Methylosinus sp. H3A: one gene and its partner. The protein of the gene in region 2 binds, or shares a complex with, the protein of the main gene of each other region. Links are inferred from orthologs where the notes say so. Each region holds a gene or a part of one and is shown on either strand. Other genes may lie near its edges.

Region 1 (3,211 bases), 850 kb from region 2 along the record:
TTCGCCTGCGGCAATTCCTCGGCCGCCACCTCGCTCATGAAACGGCGCGTACCGCGCTCTATGCCCTTGGAGCAGATGACGAAAGCCGTTCCGGGCGCCAGAATCGGACGGAAGCGCCGCGCGACCCCGCGCATCGCCTGGGCGGGGACGACGCCGAGCACGACGCCGGCGCCCGCGACCACCGAAGGCTCGGCGCAGGGCGCGACGCCCTCGGCGAGCGGCATGCCGGGGAGATACGCGCGGTTCTCGCGGTCGCGCGCCAGAGCGGCGATATGCTCGGGATCGTGACCCCAGAGCGCGACGCCCGAGCGGCCGGTCGCGGCGACATTGGCGAGCGCCGTGCCCCAGGCGCCGGCGCCGAGCACGGCGATCTTCTCCTCGCTGCTCATCTCATCCCGATCTTCTGATTGTCCGAGCGCGCCCACAGCCGCTCGAAAGTCTCCTCGAATTGCGCGACGGCGGCCGGGCTTTCGATCAATATGAGGTCATTGTCCTGGAATTCCGCGCCCGAGACGGAAAAATTGGCCGAGCCGCTGCGCAGCGCCCGACCATCCACCTGATAGGATTTCAGATGCATGAGGTCGCGCGAGCGACCCTTGCGCTTGATCTCCATATTGCGCGCCGCGGCGACGGCCTCGACGGCGGGACTGAGGCCGCCGCGCTCCTCCCCGTCGAGATAGATTCGCACGCGCACGCCGCGCATGGCGGCTGCGCCGAGAGCCGAGATCACCGCACGATCGGTGAGGACATAGGCGGCCATGTCGATGGATTTTCGCGCGCCGCCGATGAGGCGCAGATCGAGATCCTCGAAGCCGGCGCGCGGCCCATAGAAAACGCGCACGCCGACGGCGAGCGGCTCCTGCGACAGCAGGCCGCCGGGCGGCGGCGGAACCGAGAAGGTCGCCGCCGCGGCCAGCAACAGCCGCTTCATCTCAACCGCCCCGCCGACCGCATCGCAAGCTCACGCCTTGCCGTGGTGGAGCGCTCCGGCGGTGGCGTCGAGCGGCCAGCGCGGGCGCGCGGCGAAGGTGAGATCATCCGTCATGCCGCGCGCGAAACGCTCGAGCCCGGCCCAGGCGACGATCGCGCCATTGTCGGAGCAAAGGTTCGGCGGCGGCGAGACGAAGCGCAGGCCGGTCTCGGCGCAGAGGCGGGTGAGCGCGCGGCGGATCGCGCCATTGGCGCCGACGCCGCCGCCGATGACGAGGCCATTGGGACGGCCGCCATTCTGCGTGAAGATGCGCAGCCCAGAGCGCACGCGATCGACGAGCACATCGACAATGGCCGCCTGGAAGGAGGCGGCGAGATCGGCGACGTCGCGCTCCGTCGGCGGTCCCGGGCGTGTGATCTCCAGCCGCGCGATCTCCTGGCGCACCGCGGTCTTGAGGCCGGAGAGCGAGAAATCCGCGCCCTCGCGGCCGAACATGGGGCGCGGGAAGTCGAAGCGCGCGGGGTCGCCCTCCTCCGCGAGCCGCTCTATGTGCGGGCCGCCGGGATAGGGCAGGCCCAGCATTTTCGCGACCTTGTCGAAGGCTTCGCCGGCGGCGTCGTCCACTGTGGAGCCGAGCCGCTTATAGTCGCCGACGCCCAGCACGGCGACGAGCTGCGTATGGCCGCCCGAGATCAGCAGAGCGAGATAGGGAAAGTCCAGCCGCTCGGTGAGGCGGCCGGTCAGCGCATGGGCCTCGAGGTGATTGACGGCGATGAAGGGCTTGTCGGCGGCGAGCGCCAGCGCCTTGGCCGCCGTGAGCCCGACCAGAATGCCGCCGATGAGCCCCGGCCCGGCCGAGGCCGCGATCGCGTCGACGCCGGAAAGATCGGTCCCGGCCGTGTCGAGGGCGCGCACGATCAGCCGCTCGAGCACATCTATATGAGCGCGCGCCGCGATCTCGGGCACCACGCCGCCATAGGCCGCATGCTGGGCGATCTGGCTCATCACCTCATTGGAGAGAATGTCGCCGCCATCGCCGCCGATGCGCGAGGCCACGACGGCGACCGCCGTCTCGTCACAGGTGGTTTCAATGCCGAGAACGCGCATGGACGGATCCTTGAGCGCAGGCGCGGGCGAATCGCCGCGCCGGCGGAAGCGGAAACTGGCGCCAACCTATAGGCGCGCGGGCAGGCAAAGCAAAGCGGCGCCCGGCCTCTAGATGCTGGCGCTCGATGCGCCGCGCGCTATCTTGCCGGATGCGTTCCCACCGGAGGCCGGGATGGATCTCGACTATCTCGTCTCGGCCTTTGTGACGCTGCTCGTCGTCGTCGAGCCGCTCGGCCTCGCGCCGGTTTTCGTCGCGGCGACCTCGGGACTCGAGGCGCGCACCAAACGCATCATCGCCTTTCGCGCCAGCGTCTATGCGCTCGCCATTCTGGTGGGCTCCGCGCTCATCGGCCAGAGGCTGCTCGGCGCCATGGGCATCTCTATTCCGGCCTTCCGCATCGCCGGCGGGTTTCTCTTATTCTCGATCGCCTCGGAAATGGTGTTCGGCGTCCGCATACAGCGCGACTCCAAAGCGGCGGAAAAAGCGCTCGCCGAGCATGTGCATAATATCGCAGCCTATCCACTGGCCATTCCGCTGATGGCCGGCCCCGGCGCGATCACGGCGACCGTGCTGCTGGCCAGCGACGCGCATGGCAGCGTGACGCTCATCGCGACGCTGATCGCGGTCATCGCCGCGATCATGACGATTTGTCTGGTTTTTTGCCTGATCGCCGGCGAGGTGGCGCAATTCTTCGGCACGGCGGCCAATGTCGTGCTGACGCGCTTGCTCGGCGTGCTGCTGGCGGCGCTGGCCGTGCAATTCGTGGCCGATGGCGTGCGGGCGTTTCTGCAGGGGTGAGCGGCGACGCGATCTCACCGGATCGCGTCGCCCTGTCGCGTCAATGCTGGATGTTCGACCAGATCTTGCGCTTGGTGAAATAGACCAGGAAGGACAAGACGATCAGGAAGCCGACCACCTTCAGGCCGATCGACTTGCGCTCCTCGAGATGGGGCTCGGCCGCCCACATCAGAAAAGCGCTCACATCCTTGGAATATTGGTCGACCGTCTGCGGCGTTCCATCGTCATAGGTCACGGCGCCGTCCGAGAGCGGCGGCGGCATGCCGGTGCGGCGGCCGGGCATGTAGAGATTGTAATACTGCCCGGGCGCCAGTTCGACGCCATGTGGCGCCTCCGCATAGCCGTTGAGCAGGGCGACGATATAGTCGACGCCA
Region 2 (3,220 bases):
CCCTCCTATAAATATAATGAAAACATTCTCCTGTTCGGCCTGGTCGGACGCGGCGAGAAGGCGGGGGCGGCGAATGTCGCCGCCCTGCCGATCATATCCGGCACGACATTCAAGGGATTTCAGCCCGTCATCACCAAGGCCGAAAGCAATTGGGACTATGAGCTCGGCGTCAAGACGAATTGGCTCGACGGCAAGCTCATCGCCAATTTCAATCTCTATTGGACCGATATTTACAACTTTCAGGCCACGCAGGTCGACACGAGCTACACCGACAGCACAGGGCAGCCTCTGCGCTTGAGCTATATGGGCAATGTGCCGCATGTCCGGCTGCGCGGCTTCGAATTCACCGGCCGTTGGAATCCGATCGAACGGCTGTGGTTCAGCTTCAACGGCGCCTACACAGAGGCGCGTTACATCGACTATTCGAACGCCGCTCCTCCTTCCGATTGGATTTGGCCGACTCCCAATCCTGCGCCTGCGGGATTCGTCAAAGCGCCTCTGAATCTGTCTCGCTCGAACACGCGCTGGGAGAATCTGCCGAAATGGGCCATTAACGTCGGCGTGAACTACGACCGTCCGTTAGGGCCGATTCTTCGCGACCTCGGTCCGGATTGGGACCGTTCGATCACGGGATTCGGTTACGTCAATCTCGCCTGGCAGGACAAGACCCAGCTGACCCATCCGTTTTCCGTGTTCCAATACTGGCAGCCCGCTTATTCGATCGTGAATGCGGGACTCGGCCTGCGCACCGACGACCAACGATATACCGTGTCGCTCTGGGCCAAGAATGTCTTCGATCAGCGATATATAACGGCGTGGTCGCAAGGCAACGCCACCACGCAGGCGACTGTCGGCATGCAGAATGCGCCGCGCTATTTCGGCGGCACAATTCAGGTCAGGCTCGAATGAGCGACCTTCACAGCTCACATCGCATCGTCAGCGCCGCCTGCCGCTCGCCATCGGGGCGCTGGTAATAATTCTCGCGCCGGCCGATCGTCTTGAAGCCGAGCCGCTCATAGACCTTCAGCGCCGCCACATTGTCTGCGGCCACCTCGAGGAAGACGAGCCGCGCTCCGCCGCGCTCGAGATTGGTGAGATGCGCCGCGAGCAGCGCCCGCCCGAGCCCGGTTCCGCGGCGCGCCGGATCGACGGCGAAGGTCAATATCTCCGCATCCGGCGGCAGCAGGCGCGACAGCGCCATGCCGCCCATTTCGTCCTTGAGCAGACGCTCGTTCATCGCGCCGTCGGCGAGAACGATGCGGTCGGTCAAAAGACTCTCGAAGTCGATCTTGGACCAGGGAAAGGCGAAGGAGGCCGCATGAAGCTTGGCGCAGTCATAGGCGTGATCGGCCCCGATCGGGCGGATCACGTAGTGCGGCTTGGGGAAGAATGTCGAGAACAAACTCATGACGCTGCAGCTCACACGCCGGCCGGGGCGTCTTGCAGCGGACGTTCCTGAGACGGACGTTCCTGAGGCTTGGCGTCCGGCGCCTTCAGATAGAGCGGACGGGCCGGCGCTGTCTCCGGATTGGCCGCGAGGCCGAGCCGAGCGACAAAGGCGATGTCGGGCGCCGCAGCCCGGCTCGCGACCTCCGCCTCGAGGCCGGCGAGGCGGGCCTCCTCCGCCAGCAGCGGCGCGCCCGAGCCGATGAGGCGCAGCGGGCCGGAGCCCAGCGCCCTCAGCGCCTCATGGGCGCCGACGCGGCGGGGCGAGAGCAGCGTGCGGCCGTCCGGCCCATAGGCCGTCACATAGACCTGGCCGTGGCGCGCGTCGATCGCCGCCGCCACCACGCCGTCGAAGGGAATGAGGATGTAGGGCGCCGCCAGCGCCGCCAGAGTCGAGACGCCGACGATGGGCGCCTTCACGGCGAGGGCGATGGCCTGGCCCGCCGCGAGCCCGATTCGGATGCCGGTGAAGGAGCCGGGCCCGACCGTGACCGCGACGCGCCCTATGGAGGCGAAGCCGCCGCCCGCCGCGGCGACGACGCGCTCGACGAGCGGCAGCAATTCCTCGGCGTGGCCGCGCTCCATCGGCGCCGTCTCGCTGGCGATAGGGTCAGCGGCGCCCAGATCGAGCACGCAGGCGGAAACGGCGGGCAGCGCCGTGTCTATGGCGAGGATTCTCATTGCCGGCGGATTATGACGGGTTTCGCGCGCCTTTCAAAGCGGCCTCTCAAACCTGCTGCACCGAGGCGACCGCCGGCACGAAATGGCGCAGCATATTCTCTATGCCGTTCTTGAGCGTGGCGGTGGAGGAGGGGCAGCCCGAGCAGGAGCCCTTCATGGCCACATAGACGATTCCGTCGCGAAAGCCGCGGAAAGTAATGTCGCCGCCGTCATTGGCGACCGCCGGGCGCACCCGCGTCACGATCAGCTCCTTGATCTGCGTCACGGTCTCTGCGTCTGCAGGATCGAAAAATTCGGCCGGGGCGGCCTCGGCGGCGTCGATCACGATCGGCTGGCCGGAGCTGAAATGCTCCATGATCGTGCCGAGGATGGCCGGCTTCAGATGCGCCCATTCGGCGTCCGTCTTGGTCACGGAGACGAAATCGGGGCCGAACATCACCGCCTCGACGCCGTCGATCGACAGCAGCGCGCCGGCGAGCGGCGAGGCGGCGGCGGCCTCCGGCGTGCGGAACTCGCGCGCGCCCTCGGCGAGGACGGGGCGGCCGGGCAGGAACTTCAGCGTGGAGGGGTTGGGCGTGGTCTCGGTCTGGATGAACATGGGGTCTTCTCCGCGGCGTCCGGTTCAAGGCCGGCGTGGCGATATTGTCGTGGCTTCTCTAGCACGAAATCATCCGCGCGACAGCAAATGCGGCGCCGCCCCATCCCCGGGGAGAGCGCGCGGAGTCAGCGGCCGCCGAGGGCGGGGGCGCGCAATATGTCGAGCAGCGCCGCACGATGCTCCGAACGTCTCGCATGAGCTTCGCCGACGGGCTCGAAGTCGGAGAGATCATAGACGGATTTGCTCGAGCCCTTGAACATCATCGGGCCCGTCGCCGTGACGACGATGTCGCCTCTGCGCAAGGTGGGATCGTCGAGACGCGCAACTTCGCGTGGCGCGTGGGTTTCGACGGCGTGGTCGAAATCGGCGACGACGCGCGACGCGAATGCGTCGTATCTTTCGCGCGCTTCGTCGATCCGCCGCAACCATTCGATGTGCGCGTCATCGTCGACGCGCGCGATCTCTTCGGCGGCGGCGCTTCGCATCGCCGCGGCC

The links.
Region 1: the proteins of tsaB (region 2) and tsaD are in contact, whole or in part, in a solved structure (PDB 4WQ4), measured with the Escherichia coli proteins. The link is inferred for Methylosinus sp. H3A from one-to-one orthologs.

What each region holds. Positions count from the first base shown.
Region 1 is NZ_JADNQW010000005.1:4,314,845-4,318,055, forward strand. The notes cover bases 1-2,898. They hold tsaD (tRNA (adenosine(37)-N6)-threonylcarbamoyltransferase complex transferase subunit TsaD), read right to left. Parts: upstream 2,039-2,898; coding sequence 962-2,038; downstream 1-961. Other genes in these bases: IY145_RS22960 (NAD(P)H-dependent glycerol-3-phosphate dehydrogenase), read right to left, coding at 1-389; IY145_RS22965 (phospholipase D-like domain-containing protein), read right to left, coding at 386-931; IY145_RS22975 (MarC family protein), read left to right, coding at 2,211-2,837; IY145_RS22980 (cytochrome c1), read right to left, coding at 2,878-2,898. In the rest of the region: more of IY145_RS22980, read right to left, coding at 2,899-3,211.
Region 2 is NZ_JADNQW010000005.1:3,466,792-3,470,011, forward strand. Bases 274-3,180 are described here. They hold tsaB (tRNA (adenosine(37)-N6)-threonylcarbamoyltransferase complex dimerization subunit type 1 TsaB), read right to left. Parts: upstream 2,128-3,180; coding sequence 1,420-2,127; downstream 274-1,419. Other genes in these bases: IY145_RS19010 (TonB-dependent receptor), read left to right, coding at 274-909; IY145_RS19015 (GNAT family N-acetyltransferase), read right to left, coding at 917-1,408; IY145_RS19025 (NifU family protein), read right to left, coding at 2,174-2,725; IY145_RS19030 (hypothetical protein), read right to left, coding at 2,851-3,180. Outside these bases: more of IY145_RS19010, read left to right, coding at 1-273; more of IY145_RS19030, read right to left, coding at 3,181-3,210. UniProt on the Escherichia coli protein: Required for the formation of a threonylcarbamoyl group on adenosine at position 37 (t(6)A37) in tRNAs that read codons beginning with adenine.